3 regions of the Pseudescherichia sp. genome follow, and region 2 is predicted to be linked to each of the others. Evidence: riboswitches for the same ligand, from Rfam matches in the RefSeq annotation. Region 2 holds a riboswitch; each other region holds the start of a gene.

Region 1 (7,871 bases), on a different contig from region 2:
ATCATCCTGAATCAGAGTTGAGACAGAAAATATCATTAGTCGAAAATCAAGTTAGAGAGGTTTTTTCTTCTCAATTTGGCATGGCAGATATTTCCTTCATTTTTGAAGAATTGCAGGTAGAGAATTTTTTCAAAACTATTTCCATCATGATTGATGATGGGGTAAATGTCCCTATGGGAGAGAAGGGGCATGGTATGCAAAGGGCGCTGGCCCTATCATTACTTCAGGTGTACGCTGAGATAACGTGTAACGCCCATGGTGCGGGAATCAGCAAGCCATTTTATCTTTTCATTGATGAACCTGAAATATGTCTTCATCCGTCAGGCCAGCAAAAGCTTTTAGAAGCTTTGATGATTATCTCCAAAAGTAGACAGGTTTTTGTTACAACGCATTCTCCTTTCCTTCTATCTTCCCCTTTCCTCAAAAATGTTGGTTTATTTGTTTTTAAAAAAGAAAATAACAAAAATATTGTGGAAAGGGCTGATACTTCTCCATGGTTCCCATGGTCTCCATCCTGGGGGGAGATTAATTTTAAGGCATACAATTTAGCAACCGTGGAATTGCATAATGAATTATATGGATACCTGCAGGAGAAAAACTCCTGTCCAAATGAAAGAGCAATGGATCAATGGCTAAGTGCGAACAGGATCGCACTTGATAAAATATGGGTCAAGGAGTTTAAAGGTGTGGCGCAATCACCTTCGGATACTTCGTTGCAAACATTCATCCGTAATCATATACACCACCCAGAGAATGTTACAATGCAATCTCATCGTTATACACAACAAGAATTACTAACTTCAATCCAACAGATGGTTGGACTTCTGTAAAGAAAAAGGCGAGCCATTTGGCTCGCCTTTTCATATTAATTTAATAGCTTACGACTTTTAGACAATAGCATGCTTAAAGCATATTCAAAACCGTGTTGTGACTCCAAACGGCTAAAGGTCACGTTACACAGGCCCAACTCTCTACACAGTGCTTTACGTTTTACGACATCCGCCGCGCCAGATACATAGACAGCCCCAGCCCCAGCCCCAGCCCCAGCCCCAGGTATATTAATTGTGACTTTCATGTGACACCTCAGTTAAAAGTAAAAATGAATATAACCGGAAGGGAAAACCCCCAGCCGATACCCAAAGGGCAAGACCGGGGGCATTCTGCATTACTTCAGCTTAACGTTCAGCGTGTAGTTCGGGCGTAGGTTCAGCGGGATGAAGCTCGCCTCCTGGTAAATGGTCACCATGCCGTAACGGTCGGTTATTACTTTTTGGTATTGTGTTGTTATTAAGTAATTGAGAATAAAGCGATTTCTGAGCAGGCGCACTGTAGGAGCGGAAGATTGCACAAAGTTTGCTCAGAATGCAGGCCAACCGGCAGGGAGTGCCTCCAGATATTTGGCGAAAATACACTCGTCACCCAGGGCCTCAGGTCGAGGGGCCTAGCAGCAATATCCAAACTCCCAGATATTTTCCCACCCAAATGGAAGGGACCCGCTCCTTTTTATATTCGGGTATAGGGTAGGCTGAGTGAGGCTCGCCAGTGTACACCCCTGGATTTTGTTTTCTGTTAAGTTATTGATTTTTGTCTGTTTTACATCAATTATCCGTTACCGAGATTACCCCCGCCCAGACGGATGGCACTCAATGAATAACGATAAGTCAAACCACCCTAAACACTTCCAATACATGGGGCGTATGGTCACTATTTACCCTACATACATCATTATTGACGGTATCAAGATCAGCCGCTCCCGTCTGTCCTTTGCATCCCAATTGGAGTTGGCAAAAGCACTTCGACTGCATGATGAAAAGGTATGCAGAAAATAGATTTAATTTAAATCATCACGACTGAAATAATTTTCTTAAGCCGCCTTATAGGCGATTTTTTTGTGCCTGCCATTAATGTGTGGGACACAACATGAGACACAAACTGGGACACAGAGGATTTTTTAGGGTTGAGTCTTTGGCTTTCCGCTGGCATGATCCAGAACAGGGATTAACGGAACGTTAATCGCAAGCTTTTGATTTTGTCTTATTTGACTCGGGGTGCCCTTCTTCGTTGAAGGCTGAGAAATACCCGTACCACCTGATCTGGATAATGCCAGCGTAGGGAAGTCAGATGCCTGCCGGCGTCCCTTCTTCGCGCCGGGCAGGAGCTAGCTATGCAACCTGACCTGCTGAGCCACGCGTATATCGCGTCTGTTTTACAGCACTTCCGTACCCGTTCCCCGCTTGTTCACTGCATGACTAACGACGTTGTGCAGACCTTTACCGCTAACGTTCTGCTTGCCCTCGGCGCTTCCCCTGCAATGGTGATTGAGCGTGAGGAGGCCGTGCAGTTCAGCGCTATCGCCGACGCGCTGCTGATTAACGTCGGCACGCTCACCGCCGATCGCGCCGATGCCATGCGCGCCGCTATTTACAGTGCTAATCAAGCGGACAAACCCTGGACTCTCGACCCGGTAGCCGTTGGTGCGCTCGAATTTCGGACCCGCTTCTGCCGGGAGATCCTCGCCCTACGTCCGGCGGCGATCCGCGGTAACGCCTCGGAGATTATGGCCCTCGCGGGCGTGAGCACAGGCGGGCGCGGCGTGGATACCACCGATTCGGCCAGCGCGGCGCTTCCTGCGGCGGAGCAGCTGGCTCGGGAAACGGGAGCGGTGGTCGCCGTCACAGGTGAGGTGGACTACGTCACCGACGGCAACCGCACGCTGAAGGTCATCGGCGGGGCGTCGATCATGACCCGGGTAGTGGGCACCGGCTGCGCGCTGTCGGCGGTTGTGGCGACAAGCTGTGCGCTGCCTGGCGAGCGTCTCGTTAACGTTGCGGCGGCCTGCGGCCTGTTCGCCCTTGCAGGCGGCGAGGCGGTGGCAGCGAGTCGTGGCCCAGGCTCCTTTGCCGCAGCGTTTCTCGATGCGCTCTATCATCTGGATGGAGGCGCCCCGGCATGAAACGAATCAATGCATTGACCATCGCCGGAACCGATCCCAGCGGCGGGGCAGGCATCCAGGCGGATCTGAAAACCTTCTCCGCCCTCGGGGCCTATGGCTGCTCGGTCATCACCGCGCTGGTGGCGCAGAACACCCTCGGTGTGCAGTCGGTTTACCGTATTACCCCAGAATTTGTCGCCGCGCAGCTGGATTCGGTGCTGAGCGATGTGCGTATTGATACCACCAAAATTGGCATGCTGGCGGATACCGATATCATCGAGGCGGTGGCCGAGCGGCTGGCGCACTATCGGGTAGAGAATATCGTGCTGGATACGGTGATGCTGGCGAAAAGCGGCGATCCGCTCCTGACGCCCTCGGCGGTCGCGACCCTGCGCACCCGACTGCTGCCGCAGGTTTCACTGATTACGCCTAACCTGCCGGAGGCGGCGGCGCTGCTTGATGCCGACCATGCTCGCAACGAGCAGGATATGCATGAGCAGGGGCGGGCGCTGCTGGCCCTCGGCTGTGAAGCGGTGCTGATGAAGGGGGGCCATCTGACCGACGGCGAAAGCCCAGACTGGCTCTTTACCCGCGAGGGAGCCACGCGCTTTAGTGCTCCACGTATTGCCACCAAAAACACCCACGGCACTGGCTGCACGCTCTCGGCGGCGCTGGCGGCGCTGCGCCCACGCCATACTAACTGGGCCGATACCGTAGCCGAAGCCAAAGGCTGGTTAACCCAGGCGCTGAGCCAGGCGGACTCGCTGGAGGTGGGGCAGGGTATCGGCCCGGTGCACCATTTCCACGCCTGGTGGTAAAAGCAAACACATAAATAACCCTTCCGGCTTACGGAAGGGGATTTAATATTTACTGTAATTAACTATTCTCAGATATTCTCTCAGATATTTGTCGCAGGTTCCTGGAAGCATTAACGCGTGATAATGGAGCTGAAGATATGAAACTGCACGCTTTGCTATTGCCGCTGGTCTCTTGCTTGCTGAGCGCCTGTGCAAGTGAGGGACCGTCCCCCTATACGGGACATATTGGCACCAGGCATTATGAAAACTTTATCTGTTTAACCTCCCCGGAAGATGGAGAGATAGAGGCGTACAACCTCACCTCATCGAAGGATAACTTCAAGTCTACCTATTCCCCGGTAGGTGAGGAGCCGATTCTTGTGCATGCCCCAGGCGTCTGTTTTTTAGCGCGCTTTGATAAGGGCTATATCTACTCATTTAATTATCAAGTAGAAGGTGACTGGTATCATTTTCGCTTTTTTAGCGATCAAAATGGCAGGATAACCATTTTAAAAGCGTCCTGATAATAGCGCGGTGAGTAACTGCCAGCTGAGTAATAAATTTCAGTCGTACATAAGTACCATAATTCCCTTTGTGCTGGAAAAATCCGCCGCCCGGTACCAGGCTTACTCTGCCTGCGAACTCAGGGCAGGACTAACCACGTTCGCCTGCGGGCGAATCTTACGGGAGCCTCATCATGACTGATATTTCACAGCTGCTTGGCAAAGATGCCGACAGCCTGTTGCAGCATCGTTGTATGACCATTCCAGCCGACCAGCTCTACCTGCCAGGACACGACTATGTCGACCGCGTGATGGTCGATAATAACCGTCCCCCGGCCGTCCTCCGCAATATGCAAACGCTCTACAACACCGGCCGTCTGGCAGGAACCGGCTATCTGTCAATTCTGCCGGTTGACCAGGGCGTAGAGCACTCGGCGGGCGCGTCGTTCGCCGCCAACCCGCACTATTTCGATCCAAAAAACATCGTTGAGCTGGCGATTGAAGCGGGCTGTAACTGCGTCGCCTCTACCTATGGTGTACTGGCCTCGGTATCGCGCCGCTATGCGCACCGTATTCCGTTTCTGGTGAAGCTCAACCATAACGAAACCTTGAGCTATCCCAACACCTTTGACCAGACGCTCTACGCCAGCGTAGAGCAGGCGTTCAATATGGGGGCGGTTGCCGTGGGCGCAACCATCTACTTTGGCTCTGAGCAGTCGCGCCGCCAGATCGAGGAGATCTCCAGCGCCTTTGAGCGCGCCCACGAGCTGGGACTGGTGACCGTGCTGTGGGCCTATCTGCGCAACGCCGATTTCAAAAAGGATGGTGTGGACTATCACGTCTCTGCCGACCTCACCGGGCAGGCCAACCACCTGGCGGCCACCATCGGGGCCGATATCGTTAAACAGAAGATGGCGGAGAATAACGGCGGCTATAACGCGGTGAAATATGGCTATACCGACGAGCGTGTCTACAGCAAGCTCACCACCGATAACCCTATCGACCTGGTGCGCTATCAGCTGGCAAACTGCTACATGGGCCGGGCCGGGCTGATTAACTCCGGCGGTGCATCAGGGGGAGAAGCCGACCTGACCGAGGCGGTGCGTACGGCTGTCATTAACAAACGCGCGGGCGGGATGGGGCTGATCCTGGGCCGAAAAGCGTTTAAGAAAACGATGGCCGACGGTGTGAAGCTGATTAACGCCGTGCAGGATGTCTACCTGGATAATAAAGTGACCATTGCCTAATTAGTTACAACATACTCTGGATGGGTGTGTAGGCTCGGTAAGATACTGCAACGCCGGGCGGCACTGCGTTTGCCCGGCCTACAGTGAGCGCGGTGCAGTTCGTAGGCCCGGTAAGCGCAGCGCCACCGGGCGTTACTGTGCAAAAGCTATACTGCCGGGCGGCGCTAACGCTGGCCCGGCCCACAGAACAAAACACCTTTTCATTTTAGGGTTAACGCCCTCCCGATCTGCATCACATTTCCCCTCTCTTTTGTGAAAAGTGTCACTCAGCCCTGTGCTATTGCCCAAAAATCACCCGTTGCTTAGCGGAAATTGTCTGAGGCATCGGCTAAAAAATCTGCATACATTTACATCTGAAACAGCTTTTCAAAATGAAGCAGGCACCCTGACACAAGGATCCGTAATGAAAATTGAATCTGTAAACGTCACCGTTTTTCAGTATCCCACCCGTCGTGTTTCCGATAGCGCTGGCCACTCCCATCCGGGCCCGGAGAGCATGGCAAAGATGGCGATGCTGACCATCACCGCTGATGATGGCAGCCAGGGATTCTCTTTTGCGCCGTCGGAAGTGGTGCGGCCCTTTGTCGTGAACACCTTCTTTCGTAAGGTGATGGTGGGCCAGGATCCGTTCAACCGCGAGCGCATCTGGCAGGATCTGGTCCACTGGCAGCGCGGCAGCGCCCATCAGCTCACCGAGCGGGCGCTCTCCTTTGTTGAACAGGCCCTATGGGATCTGATTGGCCGCAAGCTCAACATCCCGGTCTATAAGCTGCTCGGCGGCTTCCGTGACAAGGTTCCGGCCTACGGCAGTACCATGTGCGGGGACGATCTGCCGGGCGGGCTCTCCACCCCGGATGAGTACGCTGCTTTTGCCGAAACCCTGGTCGCCCGTGGCTATAAGGCGATCAAGCTCCACACCTGGATGCCGCCGGTGTCGTTTGCACCTAACCCGAAAATGGACGTGAAAGCCTGTGCCGCGGTGCGCGAAGCGGTCGGGCCGGATATCGACCTGATGATCGATGGCTACCACTGGTATAGCCGTACCGAGGCGCTCTATATCGGCAAGGAGCTGGAGAAACTCAACTTTGCCTGGTTTGAAGAGCCGATGGAGGAGGAGAGCATGTCCTCCTACGCCTGGCTGGCAGAGAACCTCTCTATTCCCATTATCGGGCCGGAGAGCCTCGGCGGTAAGCACCACAGCCGCGCCGACTGGGTAAAAGCCGGAGCCTGCGACATTCTGCGTGCCGGATCTAACGGCGTAGGCGGTATTTCACCCACGCTAAAAGTCGCCAGCCTCGCGGAAGCCTTCGGTATGGATTGCGAAGTGCACGGCAACGGCGCGGCCAGCCTGGCGGTGGTCGGAGCGATCCGCAACTGCCGCTGGTACGAGCGCGGCCTGCTGCACCCGTTCCTTGACTATGACGAACCCGCAGCCTACCTCAACAGCATTGTTGATCCGATGGATGACGAGGGCTTTGTCCACCTGCCACAGCGCCCCGGCCTCGGCGAAGATATCAATTTTGCCTATATCGAAGCCAATACCGTCAGTCACGACTAATAAAAAAAGCCAACGCCCGGTGACGCTGCGCTAACCGGGCCTACGTCTTACCCTACAAACGGTATACAGAGATGAAAAAAAACGCGTTGAGGGCTAGCCTGCTGGCGCTCTCGCTGATGATGGGGAGTGGGGCAACGCTGGCGGCCACGCCGCCGGATCAGCTCATCATCGGCATGAACATGAATAATCTGCTGAGCCTCGATCCGGCGGCGATGACCGGTAACGAAGTGGTCGGCATCGTCGTCAATCTCTACGACTCGCTGGTGGAGCTGGATCCTGACCAGCTCACCAACGTCCGCCCGGCGCTGGCCGAATCCTGGACCATCAGCCCGGATGGCAAAACCCTGACCTTCCACCTGCGCAAGGACGTGAAGTTTCACTCCGGCAATCCGCTGACCGCCCAGGACGTGGTGTGGTCGATGCGCCGCCTGCTGCACCTTAACCTCGCTCAGGCTTCGGTGTGGAAATCCTACGGCTTTAGCAAAAAGAACATTGACGATCAGGTTAGCGCGCCGGATGACTATACCGTGCAGATTGTCCTGCCAAAGGCCAACGATCCGCAGCTGGTGATCTACTCCCTCGGCGCGCTAGGCAACCTTGGGGTGCTCGACAGCAAAACGGTGCAGGGCCACGAGGTGAATAATGACTGGGGCAACCGTTGGCTGACCACTAACGAAGCGGGTTCTGGCCCCTTTATGCTGGAGACCTGGCAGGCAAAAGACGTGTTGCGCATGAAGCGTAACCCGGCCTACTGGCGGGAAGAGCCGAAGATGAGCCGCATCGTGCTGCGCCATTTCCAGGAGTCGCAGACCCTGCGTCTGATGATTGCCAAGG
Region 2 (7,871 bases):
GCATGCCCTGCACCAGCACAGCATGTTTACCATCCTGGTGGGCCGCTTTGTTGGGCCAACCCGTCCGCTGGTGCCGATGGTGGCCGGGATGCTCGATCTTCCCGTCAGCAAGTTTATCCTGCCTAACGTTATCGGCTGCCTGCTCTGGCCACCGTTCTACTTTCTACCGGGCATTCTCGCCGGGGCGGCGATCGATATTCCTGCCGATGAGCAGAGCGGGGCATTCAAGTGGCTGCTGCTGGGGGCGGCGCTGCTGCTCTGGCTGGCGGCGTGGCTCTGCTGGCGACTGTGGCGCAGCGGCAAGTCCGGCAACGATCGGCTGACAAAATACCTGCCGCGCGGACGGCTGCTGTGGGTTGCTCCGCTGCTGCTCGGTGTGGCAGTGATCGCCTGCGTGGCGGTGGCCCGTCATCCGCTGATGCCTGCCTACTTAACGATTCTCGGTAAGGTCGTCAGCGGTCACTGACGTTCAATTCCCAGCAGCCCCGAGACGGGCGCACGGCCGCTGACCAGCTCGGCGGTTGCGCCGTCCCAGGCGATGCGCCCCTCGGCCACCACCAGCGCCCGGCTGGCGATGCGCGCAGCATCCTCAATGCTGTGGGAGACCATCAGCAGGGTGATGTTCTGCCGCTGGCAAACGCTCTGCACCAGGGCCAGCATCTCCTGACGCAGGGCCGGATCGAGCGCCGAAAACGGTTCATCCAGCAGCAGGATAGGCTGGGCCCGCACCAGACAGCGCGCCAGCGCCACCCGCTGTCGCTGCCCGCCGGAGAGCTGATCCGGCAGCCGGTCAAGCAGCGTCTCCAGCCCCATCTGGGCGGCAATCTCCGCCAGCTTCTCCTGCTGCTCAGCATTGAGCTTCAGGCCGGGGTGCAGGCCGAGGCCGATGTTCTGCCGCACCGTCAGGTGGGTGAACAGGTTATTCTCCTGAAACAGCATTGATACCGGACGGCGCGACGGCGGCGTAGCGGTATGCTCCTGCTTGCCAATCATAATCGTGCCGCTTACCGGCTGGATAAAACCGGCGATCAGATTCAGCAGGGTACTTTTCCCCGCGCCGCTGGGTCCCAGCACCGCAATCTGCTCGCCCGCCTCGACGGCGAGCGTAAAGCGCATCGGCAGATGCTGATAAAGCCAGGTGACATCAGTGAGTTTTAGCATGGCGGCCCGGAAGTTTTTCAATAACGGTAAAGAGAACAAAGCAGAGCGCCAGCAGGATCAGCGCCGTCACCGCCCCGTCCTGGCTGCGGTAGGAGCCAATCTGCTGGTAAAGATAGAAGGGGAGCGTGCGAAAATCGTCGTTACCAAACAGCGCTACAACTCCGAAGTCGCCGATGGAGAGCACGCAGGCAAAGGCCAGCGCCTGGGCCAGCGGCCGCCGCAGCGCGCGCAACTCCACGACCCGCAGGCGTGAAAAGCCATGCATGCCCAACGACTCGCACAGCAGGCTGTAGCGGGCGGTAATGTCCCGCATCGGGTTATCGAGCACCTTCTGGGCGTAGGGGATAGCCATCAGGGCATTGGTAAAGATTACGATCCCATCCGCCGAGGTGGGTAGGCCGATGGAGTTGTTAAGGAGTAAAAAGAAGCCGGTTGCCAGCACGATGCCGGGCATGGCAAGGATCAGCATCCCGCTCAGCTCCAGCGCCTGCCCCCGGCGCAGCTGTCCGCGCGCCCGCAGCTCGCGGCTGCTCCAGAGCAGCATCATGGTGAGGATCACGCAGAGCAGCCCGGCCAGCAGGGCAATGCGCAGGGAGGTCCACGCCGCCTGCCACAGCACCGGCTGAGCCAGCACCGCAGGCAGGTTACGGTTCACCCCCTCGACGATGACTGCCAGCAGGGGCGGCAGAAGCAGGAGCAGCGCCAGGCCAATCAGCAGGCCGTCCCCCAGCCGGGCGCGCCAGCAATCTTGCGGATCGCGCCAGCCCTGGATCTGGCTGCTGCCCACCGGAATGGCCTTGCTCAGGCGCTGGCTCAGCAGCACCAGCGCCAGGCAGCAGATCATCTGCAATAGCCCCAGCAGCGCGGCGCGGCCGGGATCGTAGTCGAAGTTCAGGGCCTGATAGATCGCCAGCTCAATAGTCGTCGCCTTAGGGCCGCCGCCCAGCGACAGCACGGTGGCGAAGCTGGCGAAGCAGAGCATAAAGATCAGCGCCGCCACTGGGGGGATCTGCCGCCGTAGCCACGGCCACTCAACGAAGCGGAAGAGGGCGAAACCGCGCATCCCCAGCTGGGCGGCAAGCTGACGCTGCTCGCCGGGGATCTGCTCGAGGGCCTGGAGCAGTAGACGGGTTGCCATCGGCAGGTTAAAAAAGATGTGCGCCAGCAGAATGCCGCTCAGCCCGTAGGGCGAAAACCCCCACGGCAGGCCGAGGGAGTCGCACAGCGACGCCAGCCAGCCCTGGCGGCCATAGACGGTAAGAATGCCAAAGACCGCCACCAGCACCGGCAGGATCAGGGTCATCGCGCAGAGACGGAGCAGCATCAGCCTGCCGGGAAAGCGACGACGGTAGAGGGCGCGGGCCAGGAAAATAGCCGGCGTCACCGAGAGCAGGGCAGAGAGAAACGCCTGGCCAAAGGAGAAGGCCACCACGTGGCGCAGGTAGCTATCGTGCCACAGCGCCGAGACGTCGGTGGTCGGCGCATTGAGCCAGAGGGCAAGAAACGCCGCCAGCGCGACCGCCACCAGCAGGGTAGCAGCGGCAGCGCCGGGCAGCAGCCAGCCGGGAATTAGCGGCTGGTCGCGCGAAGCCACGTGTTAATCCACTCAGCGCGTTGGGAGAAGACCTGCTGCGGGGTGAACTCCAGGGTGGTCTTCGGCTTCGTCAGCGAGTCAAAGCCCGCGGGCAGCGTCACGTTGCTCACCGGGTACATCCAGTTGCCGGTCGGGATGGCGTTCTGGAACGCCGGGCTGACCATAAACTTAAGGAACTTCTCTGCCAGCTCAGGCTGCTTGCTGGCCGCGGTGCGGGCGGCCACCTCGACCTGCAGGTAGTGACCTTCGCTGAAGTCCGCCGCCGCGTAGTTATCCTTTTTCTCTTCGATCAGGTGATAGGCCGGAGAGGTGGTGTAGCTCAGGACCAGATCGCTCTCGCCCTTCAGGAACAGGCCGTAGGCTTCGCTCCAGCCTTTGGTAACGGTGACGGTTTTTGCCGCCAGCTTCTGCCACGCCTCAGGCGCTTTATCGCCGTAGACTTTTTGCATCCACAGCAGCAGGCCCAGCCCTGGGGTGCTGGTGCGCGGATCCTGATAGATCACCCGCCACTTCTGGTCGCTCTCCACCAGCTCCTTGAGACTCTTCGGCGGATCCTTCAGCTTGTTTTTGTCATAGACAAAGGCGAAGTAGCCGTAGTCGAAGGGGACAAAGGTGTCGTTTTTCCAGCCGCCGGGAACGTTAACGGCGTCGGCCGCGACGCCGCTTTTGGCAAACAGCCCGGTCTTGCTCGCTGCTTCCAGCAGATTATTGTCGAGGCCCAGCACCACGTCGGCCTTGCTGTTTTTGCCCTCCATGCGCAGACGGTTGAGCAGCGAGACGCCATCCTCCAGCGCCACCATCTTCAGCTCGCAGTTGCAGTCGGCCTCAAAGGCTTTTTTCACCGCGGGACCGGGCCCCCAGTCGGCGGCGAAGGAGTCGTAGGTGTAGACGGTGAGAACGGGTTTATCAGCTGTCGGGGCGGCAAAAACGGGGGCGGCTACAAGCAGCAGCAGCGGCAGACATTTTTTTAACACTTTGCACCTCAATAGAAAGAGAGTGGCAAAGGATTTTGAGCAGCAGCCTCAAATCCCTTCGCCGGCGTTATCCGGATCAGGTTCGACGGGTATTTTCTCAGCACACGCATTGCGCAGCACCCCGTTGAGCACGGCCTCATTGTAGTGATTATGTCAGCATTCTGAAAGCGCTAAGGATCTGGGGGGGCAAACCATGCCGATTTAAAATCAAACCAGCCGAGGGTATTCATCCGCAGGCCACGCATGCTGCGCTGCCCCTGGATCATCAGCCAGTGATGGATCAGCGGCACAATCGCCTTGCCCGCCAGCAGCTGCTGACACCAGGCGGCTAAGTTCATCTCGCCCGCCCGCCACTGCGTGGCATCCGCCTGCCAGTCGCGGGGAATGCACTTCTGCAGTAGCGGCACCTCATAGAGATGAGTAAAGAGAGAGAAGTCCAGCGGCAGGGTAAAGTTGGCGCTGTTGAGCCAGATATCGCTCACCGCGTCGCCGCTGTGCCACTCGTCATAGTCGACCTCCTGAATGTGCAGGGTCACCTGATGCGCTGCCAGCAGGGCGCTCATGGTCTGGGCCAGTACCCGGTGCTCAATATGATCCCGATAGTAGGTCAACGTCAGGGACTCCAGTCCGGCAGGCTTTTCACTGCCGCCCGGACGGGTATGGTGCCAGCGCGGCAGCAGGCCGTACGCCGGGAACCAGTAGCGCTGGTGGTGCTCCTCGGCGTGAAACAGCAGGCTCGCCGGAGAGAGGATCTGGCTCACCCACTCCCGCACCTGCTGGCTGGCGCCGCGACGAGTGCGGGCATCAAACAGCAGGTAGTAGCACCCCTCCTCGAGGCGGCTCTCTACCGCTCTCTCCTCGCCGCCTGGCCCTTCCAGCGTCAGGCCTGCGCTCAGATCGTCATTAACGTCGGGCAGCACCCAGACGTTTACCTCATCGATGAGCGCCCGGAAGCCAAAGTAGTCATCAAAGGCGTGGATCTTGAGCTGGTTGCTGTTGTTAAGCGTTACCGCATACGGCCCGGTGCCCACCGGCAGGCTGGCAAAGTTATCCATTGTGGGCCACTCCCGAGGAAGGATCATCGACTGCACGTGGCCCAGCAGCCAGGGTAGCCAGCTGTCGGGCTGGGAGAGGTGAACATCCAGCGTCCACGGGGTAGGGGAGACGATCTCGGTGATATGCGAGTAGAGCGGCAGGGCGTTAACCCGCTGCAGGGAGGTGATGACATCGCTCATCTCCAGCTCGCGGCCGTGATGAAAATGAATGCCAGGGCGCAGATAAAACCGCCAGTGCAGCGGCGAGAGCCGTTTCCAGTGGTGGGCAATATCCGGCTCCAGTTCCCCGTTTTCCTCATTTATCCGCGTTAGCGCGCTGAAGATCTGGCGGGCAATATGGGTTTCCGAGCGGCGCAGCGCCGTGCCGGGCAGCAGGTTTTTCAGTGGCCGGTAGTAGAGCACGCGCAGGATATGCCGGCCCTGGCGAAAGCTTCTGCCGAGGTGCGAGACCAGCATCTGCCGTACGGCACTTTTATCGCCCACCAGCTGTACCAGCTGATCGATACGATCCTGATCGAGTAGATCCTCCGCCCGCTGCTGCTGGAGCGCCAGCCCGGTATAGAGAAAGGTAAGGCGCGAGCGCTTGCCGCGGCCCGCTTCCGCCTCCCACGTCAGCCAGCCGCGCTGCTGCATGGCGTTAAGCAGGGTACGCATATGGCGGCGGGAACAGCTTAGCTGCTCCGCCAGCTCGCTGAGCGTCGTCTCGCGAGATGCGCCGTTGCAGCACTGCCAGAGGCGGATAAACTGTTGTTGCAGACGACCAGAGGACATAAAAGGGGAACTCCCGGCGAAAACCCAGCAATTTATTTTTCCCTATATTAAGCCAATACTCCTTGCTGATGAAAGCGGTGCTCAACTGCTTTCACCATGTGTGACTGAGTATTGGTGCTAATCGCCACGCCAGCAGCTATGATTCTGCTGGCTTTTTTCTTTTCTCACACGCTAAAAGGATGCTTATGCTCTGGCTGATGACAATGGGAAGGCGGCTGAACGGGGTCTACGCCGCGTTTATGATCGTCGCATTTATGATGGGCATTGCCGGAGCGCTACAGGCGCCGACGCTCAGCCTCTTCCTCAGCCGCGAGGTGGGCGCCGAGCCGTTCTGGGTGGGGCTGTTCTACACCGTCAACGCTATTGCCGGGATCCTTGTCAGCCTCTGGCTGGCGAAACGATCCGACAGTCAGGGCGATCGCCGTAAGCTGATCATGTTCTGCTGTGTGATGGCGGTGGGCAACGCGCTGCTGTTCGCCTTTAACCGCCACTACCTGACACTCATCACCTGTGGCGTGCTGCTGGCTTCACTGGCGAATACTGCCATGCCGCAGCTCTTTGCCCTTGCTCGCGAGTATGCCGACAGCTCGGCCCGCGAGGTGGTGATGTTCAGCTCCGTGATGCGCGCCCAGCTTTCCCTGGCGTGGGTGATCGGTCCGCCGCTGGCCTTTATGCTGGCGTTAAACTACGGCTTTACCACCATGTTCACTATCGCCGCCGGGATCTTCATTATCAGCTTAGCGCTAATTGCGCTGATCCTGCCGTCGGTCGCCAGGGTGGAGCAGCCTGCTGACGTGGCGGTGACGCAGATCGGCGGCTGGCGCGACGGCAACGTGCGCAAGCTGTTTATCGCCTCCACGCTGATGTGGACCTGCAACACCATGTACATCATCGATATGCCGCTGTGGATCAGCGGCGATCTCGGCCTGCCGGACAGACTGGCCGGGATCCTGATGGGAACCGCCGCCGGGCTGGAGATCCCGGCGATGATCCTTGCTGGCTACTACGTCAAACGCATCGGCAAGCGGCGGATGATGACCCTGGCGGTCGCGGCAGGGGTGCTGTTCTACATCGGTCTGCTCTTCTTTCATAGCGAGCATGCGCTACTGCTCTTACAGCTTTTTAACGCAGTGTTTATCGGGATTGTGGCCGGGATCGGTATGCTCTGGTTTCAGGATCTGATGCCGGGACGGGCGGGATCGGCCACCACGCTGTTTACCAACAGTATCTCTACTGGCGTCATTCTGGCGGGGGTGATCCAGGGCGCGCTGGCGCAAAGCTATGGCCACGGGGCGGTCTACTGGGTTATTGCGGGGATTTCACTGCTGACGCTGGGGCTGACAATGCGGGTAAGGGATGTGTAGTTGACAATAAAACGCCCGGTGGCGCTACCGCTTACCGGGCCTACAAACGGCTTTGAACCTGTAGGCCCGGCAAGCCTGCGCCACCGGGCATAGCCATGCATAAACGCCGAACGGCGCTGTGCTTACTAAACGACTTATTTGTACAGCTCAGCCGTCATATGCACGGTGTTGTTGACGTTAGCTTCGGTGATTTTATAGGAAGAAGCTCCGGCCTGCTCTGCCTGAGCGGCAATTTTCGCTTCGGCATCATCAATAGTGGTGCCGCTGGCGGTGACGCTCTGAGCGAAAGCACCAAATGAGAGCGTAGAGAGAGCAACGGCAGCAACAAGCGTTTTAATCGATTTCATGGGGTATTCCTTAAGCTTGATTTTGTCTGGGGTCGTTAATTAGTTAACGATCGATAGGTAAATGATAGGCGCGATTGGCTATGTGCGTCAACACTATTTTATAACGAGCGTTAATTAATTTATAAAAGCCAAGGAATTCAATGCATAAAAAAACGGCAAGGATCGCTCCTCGCCGTTTATGGTGTTAAAAATCGGTATCGGCTAGCTCATAAAAGCGGGCTGCCGCTGTTCGTACGCGGAGATAGCCTCTTCGTGTTGCAGCGTCAGGCCGATGCTATCCAGGCCGTTTAACATGCAGTGGCGGCGGAACGCGTCGATATTGAAGCTATAAGATTTCTCTCCGGCAATCACTTTCTGCGCCTCCAGGTCCACCACAAACGTGATGCCCGGATGGCTCTGCACCAGGTTAAACAGCTCATCCACCTCGTCATCGCTCAGCGTGACCGGCAGCAGCTGATTGTTAAAGCTGTTGCCGTAGAAGATATCGGCAAAGCTCGGGGCAATAACTACCTTAAAACCGTAGTCGGTCAGCGCCCACGGCGCATGCTCACGCGAAGAGCCGCAGCCAAAGTTTTCCCGCGCCAGCAGGATAGAGGCGCCGTTAT
Region 3 (7,871 bases), on a different contig from region 2:
GCGCATCGGCAATATCGATGGTCCAGTCGAGGCCCAGCGCGTCACAGCCGGTCTCCGCCATTGCTTCCAGCCACTGTCCACCACCTTTGGTAAACAGGGTGACCGGCACGCGGCGGCCCTCATTCTCCCGCAGCAGGCCGTCAACAATCTTATGCATGTAGTAGAGCGAGAACTGCTGGTAGTCGCGCCCGGTCAGCACCCCGCCCCAGGTGTCGAAAATCATCACCGACTGCGCACCGGCTTTAATCTGCGCGTTGAGATAGAGCGTGACGCTTTTCGCCAGCTTCTCCAGCAGCATGTGCAGGGTTTGCGGCTCGGCATACATCATCTTCTTGATCACGGTGAAGGCCTTGCTGCTGCCGCCCTCGACCATGTAGGTCGCCAGCGTCCACGGGCTACCGGAGAAGCCAATCAGCGGCACGTCACCCTTCAGCTCACGGCGGATGGTGCGCACGGCATTCATCACGTAGCCCAGCTCCTGCTCTGGATCGGGGATCGGCAGCCGCTCAACGTCGGCTTTACCGGTAATCGGCAGGCTAAAGCGCGGGCCCTCCCCGGCTTCAAAGTAGAGTCCCAGCCCCATCGCATCAGGGATAGTCAGGATATCTGAGAACAGAATGGCGGCATCAAGGGGATAGCGACGCAGCGGCTGCAGGGTGACCTCGCAGGCCAGCTCGGCGTTTTTGCACAGCGACATAAAATCGCCCGCCTGGGCGCGCGTGGCTTTGTACTCCGGCAGATAGCGCCCGGCCTGTCTCATCATCCATACCGGCGTGATATCTACGGGCTGGCGCAGCAGCGCGCGCAGGTAACGATCGTTTTTCAGTTCGGTCATTTTGCAGTTCCTCAATGCGTCAGACCGTTATTGTAACACGCCGCCCTCTGCTTCACTCATACTCTGCCCGCCCCTCATACTCTGCACGGCATAGTGCTACCGTATCCTCAATGAGCCGACGCGCTACCGTGCCCGGCGGTGGCAGCAGTGGCAGCTGGTCATAGCGATACCAGCCCGCGTCCAGCAGTTCGTTAGGGTCGATGGTGATATCGCCGCTGTCATACTCGGCCATAAAAGCGGTCATCAGGGATTGCGGGAACGGCCACGGTTGGGAGGTAACGTAGCGCAGGTTTTTCACTCGGATGGCGCTCTCCTCCATCACCTCGCGGGCAACGGTCTGCTCAAGAGTCTCACCTACCTCGACAAAACCCGCAAGCACGGTATAGATGCCGTTGCGATGGCGGGTGTGCTGGGCCAATAAAATGTGGTCGTCACGGCGGATCGCGACGATGATGCAGGGGGCAATCTGCGGGTAGTAGCGCTCGCGACAGCCGCCGCAGAGCATCGCCCATTCGGTTTTGCTCGGATGCATGGTGTGGCCGCAATAGCCGCAGAACTTATGCGAACGATAGAACTCCGCCAGCTGTACGCCGCGTCCGGCAAGCTGGAATAGACCGACGTCCTGGTCCATCAGCTGACGTACCGAGCCCATATCCTGGCGCCGGGGCTGACGAACCAGCCACACCGATTCCCCTTGCCACTCGCCGATAATTAACCCGCGCTGGCCCACAAGATCAAAATTTACTGCCTCGCCGTGTGGTAATTCTCCAGCGGGCAACCATAATTTTTGTTCATGGCTGACGATCCACCAGCCCTGATCGGTTAATTCGATGACACGTTCCATAATCTGTTGCACTACCTTAGCGACACTGGCATGTTGGTTACATCATTTTTACATATTTTGGGTGAACACTTTTTTTATCTTAAACCACGGAGTTAATCATGCTAAACCACCTGGAAAGCCTGACGGCGCGCGTAGGCGGAAGTAATAAACTAGTCGATCACTGGCTACAGGTGCGCAAGCATTTGCTGGTATCGTATTACAACCTGGTGGGCATTAAGCCGGGCAAGGAGTCCTTTACAGAGCTGGATGAGAAGGCCCTGGACGACTTTTGCCACAATCTGGTCGATTACCTTTCCGCTGGACACTTCAGTATTTATGAACAAATTATCAGCGAAATGGAAGGGACCAGCCCACTTTTAGCCGCCACGCAAATTTATCCGCAGCTGGAAGCCAATACTCAGCAGATCATGAGCTACTACGACTCAAATCTTGAGAACGCCATCGACGACGATAACTGCCTGGAGTTCCAGGAAGCGCTTTCCGGCATTGGCGAAGCGCTGGCCGCACGCTTTACGCTGGAGGATCAGCTGATCGTACTGGCGTTCGATTTCAACCTGGCAGAGAGCGCTAACGACGACAGCAACATCGCTCGCCCTGCTTGAGTTCTTAAGCATTAACGCGTAGTTTAATTTACCTGCCCCCTGCAACACGGGGGTTTTTCTTGTCGGAGTGCCGAGTGCGCAAGCACCGGCTGAGACCGTTAATTCGGGATCCGCGGAACCTGATCAGGTTAGAACCTGCGAAGGGAACAAGAGTCAATCTGCTGGCGTGTGCCTCTCCGGGCTGCACGCATCTCTTGCTTCATCCGTCGTTCTGACAAGCCACGTCCTTAACTTTTTATGGAATGAGCTATGTCTGAGTCTACAACCAAACCTACCCGCCGCGAACAGCGCGCCGCCGCCCAGCGCTTTATCAACACGCTGGAGGGCACCACCTTCCCTAACTCAACGCGTATCTATATTCAGGGCTCCCGGGACGACATCCGCGTGCCGATGCGTGAGATCCAGCTTAGCCCGACGCTTATCGGCGGCAGCAAAGCAGAGCCCCAGTTTGAAGAGAACGAGGCGATCCCGGTGTACGACACCTCTGGCCCCTACGGCGATCCAGAGGTTGCGATCGACGTAGAGAAAGGGATCGCGAAGATCCGATCCGCGTGGATCGCTGGCCGTACCGGGAAGTGGGTCACCCAGCTGCACTACGCCCGACAGGGGATCGTGACGCCGGAGATGGAGTTTATCGCCCTGCGTGAAAACATGGGCCGGGAGCGCATTCGTGGCGAGGTGCTGCGTCGTCAGCATCCGGGGGAAGGCTTTGGTGCACGCCTGCCGGAGAATATCACGCCGGAATTTGTTCGTGATGAGATCGCCGCCGGGCGCGCCATTATTCCTGCCAACATCAACCACCCCGAATCTGAGCCGATGATTATCGGTCGCAACTTCCTGGTGAAGGTCAACGCTAACATCGGCAACTCGGCGGTGACCTCTTCCATTGAAGAGGAGGTAGAGAAGCTGGTGTGGGCCACCCGCTGGGGTGCAGACACGGTGATGGACCTCTCCACCGGCCGCAATATCCATGAGACGCGGGAGTGGATCCTGCGCAACAGCCCGGTCCCGATTGGCACCGTCCCTATCTACCAGGCGCTGGAGAAGGTCAACGGCATCGCCGAGAATCTCTCCTGGGAAACCTTCCGCGAGACCCTGCTGGAGCAGGCCGAACAGGGGGTGGACTACTTCACCATCCACGCTGGGGTGCTGCTGCGCTACGTGCCGATGACCGCGAACCGCCTCACCGGCATCGTATCCCGCGGCGGCTCGATCATGGCCAAGTGGTGCCTCTCTCACCATCAGGAGAACTTCCTCTATCAGCACTTCCGCGAGATTTGCGAAATCTGCGCCGCCTACGACGTCTCCCTGTCGCTGGGTGACGGCCTGCGCCCCGGCTCGATTCAGGATGCCAACGATGAGGCGCAGTTTGCCGAGCTGCATACCCTGGGCGAGCTGACCAAAATCGCCTGGGAGTACGATGTGCAGGTGATGATTGAAGGTCCGGGCCACGTGCCGATGCAGATGATCCGTCGCAACATGACCGAAGAGCTGGAGCACTGCCATGAAGCGCCATTCTATACCCTCGGGCCGTTGACCACCGACATCGCGCCGGGCTATGACCACTTCACCTCCGGCATTGGCGCGGCGATGATCGGTTGGTTTGGCTGCGCCATGCTCTGCTATGTGACGCCTAAAGAACATCTTGGCCTGCCGAACAAGGAAGATGTGAAGCAGGGACTGATTACCTACAAGATTGCCGCCCACGCCGCCGACCTTGCTAAAGGCCACCCTGGGGCGCAGATCCGCGATAACGCCATGTCAAAAGCGCGTTTTGAGTTCCGCTGGGAGGATCAGTTTAACCTCGCCCTCGACCCCTTCACCGCCCGCGCCTACCACGATGAGACCCTGCCCCAGGAGTCGGGCAAGGTGGCCCACTTCTGCTCTATGTGCGGACCTAAGTTCTGCTCAATGAAGATCAGCCAGGAGGTGCGTGACTATGCCGCAGCCCAGGCGATTGAGGTCGGCATGAACGATATGTCGAACGACTTCCGCGCCCGCGGCGGCGAAATCTATCTCAAGAAGGAGGAGGCCTGATGTATCAGCCCGACTTCCCACCGGTGCCCTTCCGCCTGGGCCTCTATCCGGTTGTCGACAGCGTGATGTGGATTGAGCGCCTGCTGGAGGCGGGCGTGCGTACCCTCCAGCTGCGGATCAAAGATAAGCAGGACCATGAAGTTGAAGCCGACGTCGCGGCGGCCATTGCGCTGGGCAAGCGCTACGCTGCCCGGCTGTTTATTAACGACTACTGGCGGCTAGCCATTAAACATGACGCTTACGGCGTGCATCTGGGGCAGGAGGATCTGGAGACAACGGACCTTAGCGCGATCCGCACTGCGGGTCTGCGCCTGGGTGTCTCCACCCATGATGATATGGAAATTGACGTTGCGCTGGCCGCCCGCCCCTCCTACATCGCCCTCGGGCATGTCTTCCCGACCCAGACCAAGCAGATGCCCTCCGCGCCGCAGGGCCTGGCGCAGCTGGCCCGCCACGTTGCCCGGCTGCAGAATTACCCAACGGTCGCCATCGGCGGCATCAGCCTCGCGCGGGCGCCGCAGGTGCTGGCAACCGGCGTTGGCAGCATTGCCGTGGTAAGCGCCATCACCCAGGCAGCGGACTGGCGCAGCGCCACCCGGCAGCTTATCGATCTGGCGGGGGTGGGCGATGAATGACAGCGACTTTATGCGCTACAGCCGGCAGATCCTGCTGGAGGATATCGCCATCGACGGTCAGCGAAGGCTGCTCGCCAGCCGGGTGCTGATTATCGGCCTTGGCGGCTTAGGCTCCCCCGCCGCGCTCTATCTGGCGGCGGCTGGCGTCGGGACGCTGGTGCTTGCCGACGATGACGCGGTGCATCTGAGCAACCTGCAGCGGCAGATTATGTTTACCAGCAACGATATCAATCAGCCCAAAACCGACGCGGCCCGCCAGCGTTTACAGCAGCTCAATCCACACGTTGAGCTGATTACCCTGAAGACGCGTCTGGAGGGCGAGGCGCTCCGCCAGCAGGTGGCCCAGGCCGACGCGGTGCTCGACTGCACCGATAACATGGCGACGCGCCAGGCGATTAACGCCGCCTGCGTGGCGCTGAATACGCCGCTGATCACCGCCAGCGCCGTAGGGTTCGGTGGCCAGCTGATGGTGCTCACTCCCCCGTGGGCGCACGGCTGCTATCGCTGTCTATGGTCCGACGACGAAGAGCCGCAGCGCAACTGCCGCACGGCGGGCGTTATTGGACCGGTGGTGGGGATGATGGGCACGCTGCAGGCGCTGGAGGCGTTAAAGCTGCTCAGCGGCATGCAGGTGGCGGAAGGCGAGCTGCGGCTGTTCGACGGGCGCAAGCACCACTGGCGCACGCTTGGGCTCCAGCGGGCGGCAGGCTGCCCGGTTTGTGGAGGGCGAGATGCGCATCCTCTTCAATGACGAGCCCATGCAGTGTGCAGAGTCGCTAACCCTGCACGGACTGCTGGAGCAGCTTAACCAGCTCAAGCCGGGAACGGCGCTGGCGCTCAACCAGCAGGTTATACCCCGCGATCGCTGGGATCATCATCAACTGCGGGATGGCGATCGGATCCTGCTCTTTCAGGTTATCGCCGGAGGCTGACATGTTACGTATTGCAGATAAAACGTTTGAATCACACCTGTTTACCGGAACGGGCAAGTTTGCCTCATCGCAGCTGATGACCGATGCGATCCGCGCCTCGGGTAGCCAGCTGGTCACCCTGGCGATGAAGCGCGTCGACCTGCGCCAGCGTAACGATGCGATCCTCGCCCCGCTGCTGGAGGCAGGCGTTACGCTGCTGCCGAACACCTCCGGCGCGAAAACAGCCGAAGAGGCGGTATTTGCCGCCCGGCTAGCGCGCGAGGCGCTGGGCACCCACTGGCTGAAGCTGGAGATCCACCCCGATGCACGCTGGCTGCTGCCCGATCCGGTTGAGACCCTGAAAGCAGCAGAGATGCTGGTCAAAGAGGGCTTCGTGGTGCTGCCCTACTGCAGTGCCGATCCGGTGCTGTGCCGACGGCTGGAGGAGGCAGGCTGCGCCGCCGTGATGCCGCTCGGCTCACCGATTGGCTCCAACCAGGGCCTGGCCACCCGTGCCATGCTGGAGATTATCATCGCCCAGGCGAGCGTGCCGGTGGTAGTCGACGCCGGGATCGGCACTCCCAGCCATGCGGCTGAGGCGCTGGAGATGGGGGCCAGCGCGGTGCTGGTGAATACCGCGATTGCCGTTGCCAGGGATCCGGTGGCGATGGCCCGCGCGTTTAAGCTGGCCGTTGAAGCCGGAATGCTGGCACGTCAGGCGGGGCCGGGCGCGGTGAACAGCCTTGCCAGCGCCACCAGCCCGCTGACTGGCTTTCTGGAGGCCAGCCTATGAAGACCTTTAGTGACTACTGGCGACAGCTGGACTGGGAGGATATCCGGCTGCGCATCCACAGCAAGACTCGCGCCGATGTTGAACGGGCGCTGGCGGCCACCCACCTGACTCGTAATGACATGATGGCCCTGCTCTCCCCTGCCGCCAGCGACTATCTGGAGCCGCTGGCCCAGCGCTCACAGCGTCTCACCCGTCAGCGCTTTGGCAACGCCGTCGGCCTCTACGTCCCGCTCTATCTCTCTAACCTGTGCGCCAACGACTGCACCTACTGCGGCTTCTCCATGAGCAACCGCATCAAACGCAAGACGCTGGACGAAGCGGAGATCCTGCGCGAGTGCGCGGCGATCCGCGAGATGGGTTTTGAGCATCTGCTGCTGGTGACCGGCGAGCATCAGACGAAGGTGGGAATGGACTACTTTCGCCGCCACTTCCCGACCATTCGCCGCCAGTTCGCCTCGCTGCAGATGGAGGTGCAGCCGCTGTCGCAGGCGGAGTATGCCGAGCTTAAAACGCTGGGGCTGGACGGAGTGATGGTCTACCAGGAGACCTATCATGAGGCGACCTACGCCCGTCATCACCTGAAGGGCAATAAGCAGGATTTCTTCTGGCGGCTGGAGACGCCGGACCGGCTTGGCCGGGCGGGTATCGACAGGATTGGCCTTGGCGCGCTGGTGGGCCTCTCCGACAGCTGGCGGGTGGATTGCTACATGGTGGCGGAGCATCTGCTCTGGCTCCAGCAGCACTACTGGCAGAGCCGCTACTCTATCTCCTTTCCGCGCCTGCGTCCGTGCGCTGGGGGAATTGAACCCGCCTCGCTAATGGATGAGCGTCAGCTGGTGCAGACCATCTGCGCCTTCCGCCTGCTGGCACCCGACGTGGAACTTTCCCTCTCTACGCGGGAGTCGCCGTGGTTCCGCGATCGCGTTGTTCCGCTGGGCATCACCAGCGTCAGCGCCTTCTCGAAAACCCAGCCCGGCGGCTACGCCGACAATCACCCTGAGCTGGAGCAGTTTGCACCGCACGATGGCCGCCGCCCGGAGGAGGTTGCCAGCGCCCTGCTGCGCAACGGCCTGCAACCGGTGTGGAAAGACTGGGACAGCTACCTGGGACGAACGGATTTAAGGTGAGCGGATTTCGTTCGTAAGAATTGTTTGTGATACTCCACACACAATCAGGGTAAGGCGGTTGTTGAACCAGACGGTGGGATTAATGTT

Evidence for each region. Region 2 has a riboswitch for thiamine pyrophosphate ahead of thiB (thiamine ABC transporter substrate binding subunit). Riboswitches for the same ligand answer to the same signal wherever they lie in the genome.
Region 1: it holds a riboswitch for thiamine pyrophosphate, as region 2 does, so the genes downstream of both, thiM (hydroxyethylthiazole kinase) here and thiB (thiamine ABC transporter substrate binding subunit) in region 2, are expected to answer to the same signal.
Region 3: it holds a riboswitch for thiamine pyrophosphate, as region 2 does, so the genes downstream of both, thiC (phosphomethylpyrimidine synthase ThiC) here and thiB (thiamine ABC transporter substrate binding subunit) in region 2, are expected to answer to the same signal.

The regions. Positions count from the first base shown of each region.
Region 1 covers NZ_DAMBWA010000001.1:308,164-316,034, reverse strand. Annotated here, with positions in the region: gene RTX96_RS01475 (AAA family ATPase) at 1-830, shown strand, start outside; TPP riboswitch at 2,035-2,132, shown strand; gene thiM (hydroxyethylthiazole kinase) at 2,165-2,953, shown strand; gene thiD (bifunctional hydroxymethylpyrimidine kinase/phosphomethylpyrimidine kinase) at 2,950-3,750, shown strand; gene RTX96_RS01460 (hypothetical protein) at 3,888-4,253, shown strand; gene fbaB (class I fructose-bisphosphate aldolase) at 4,427-5,479, shown strand; gene RTX96_RS01450 (mandelate racemase family protein) at 5,883-7,037, shown strand; gene RTX96_RS01445 (ABC transporter substrate-binding protein) at 7,109-7,871, shown strand, end outside.
Region 2 covers NZ_DAMBWA010000010.1:138,291-146,161, reverse strand. Annotated here, with positions in the region: gene RTX96_RS14725 (DedA family protein) at 1-466, shown strand, start outside; gene thiQ (thiamine ABC transporter ATP-binding protein ThiQ) at 460-1,161, opposite strand; gene thiP (thiamine/thiamine pyrophosphate ABC transporter permease ThiP) at 1,145-2,755, opposite strand; gene thiB (thiamine ABC transporter substrate binding subunit) at 2,731-3,729, opposite strand; TPP riboswitch at 3,765-3,863, opposite strand; gene sgrR (HTH-type transcriptional regulator SgrR) at 3,900-5,555, opposite strand; gene RTX96_RS14700 (sugar efflux transporter) at 5,741-6,919, shown strand; gene RTX96_RS14695 (YdgH/BhsA/McbA-like domain containing protein) at 7,054-7,266, opposite strand; gene leuD (3-isopropylmalate dehydratase small subunit) at 7,468-7,871, opposite strand, start outside.
Region 3 covers NZ_DAMBWA010000023.1:13,071-20,941, reverse strand. Annotated here, with positions in the region: gene hemE (uroporphyrinogen decarboxylase) at 1-835, opposite strand, end outside; gene nudC (NAD(+) diphosphatase) at 888-1,679, opposite strand; gene rsd (sigma D regulator) at 1,778-2,281, shown strand; TPP riboswitch at 2,335-2,444, shown strand; gene thiC (phosphomethylpyrimidine synthase ThiC) at 2,531-4,318, shown strand; gene thiE (thiamine phosphate synthase) at 4,318-4,953, shown strand; gene RTX96_RS20300 (HesA/MoeB/ThiF family protein) at 4,946-5,704, shown strand; gene thiS (sulfur carrier protein ThiS) at 5,685-5,885, shown strand; gene thiG (thiazole synthase) at 5,887-6,657, shown strand; gene thiH (2-iminoacetate synthase ThiH) at 6,654-7,784, shown strand.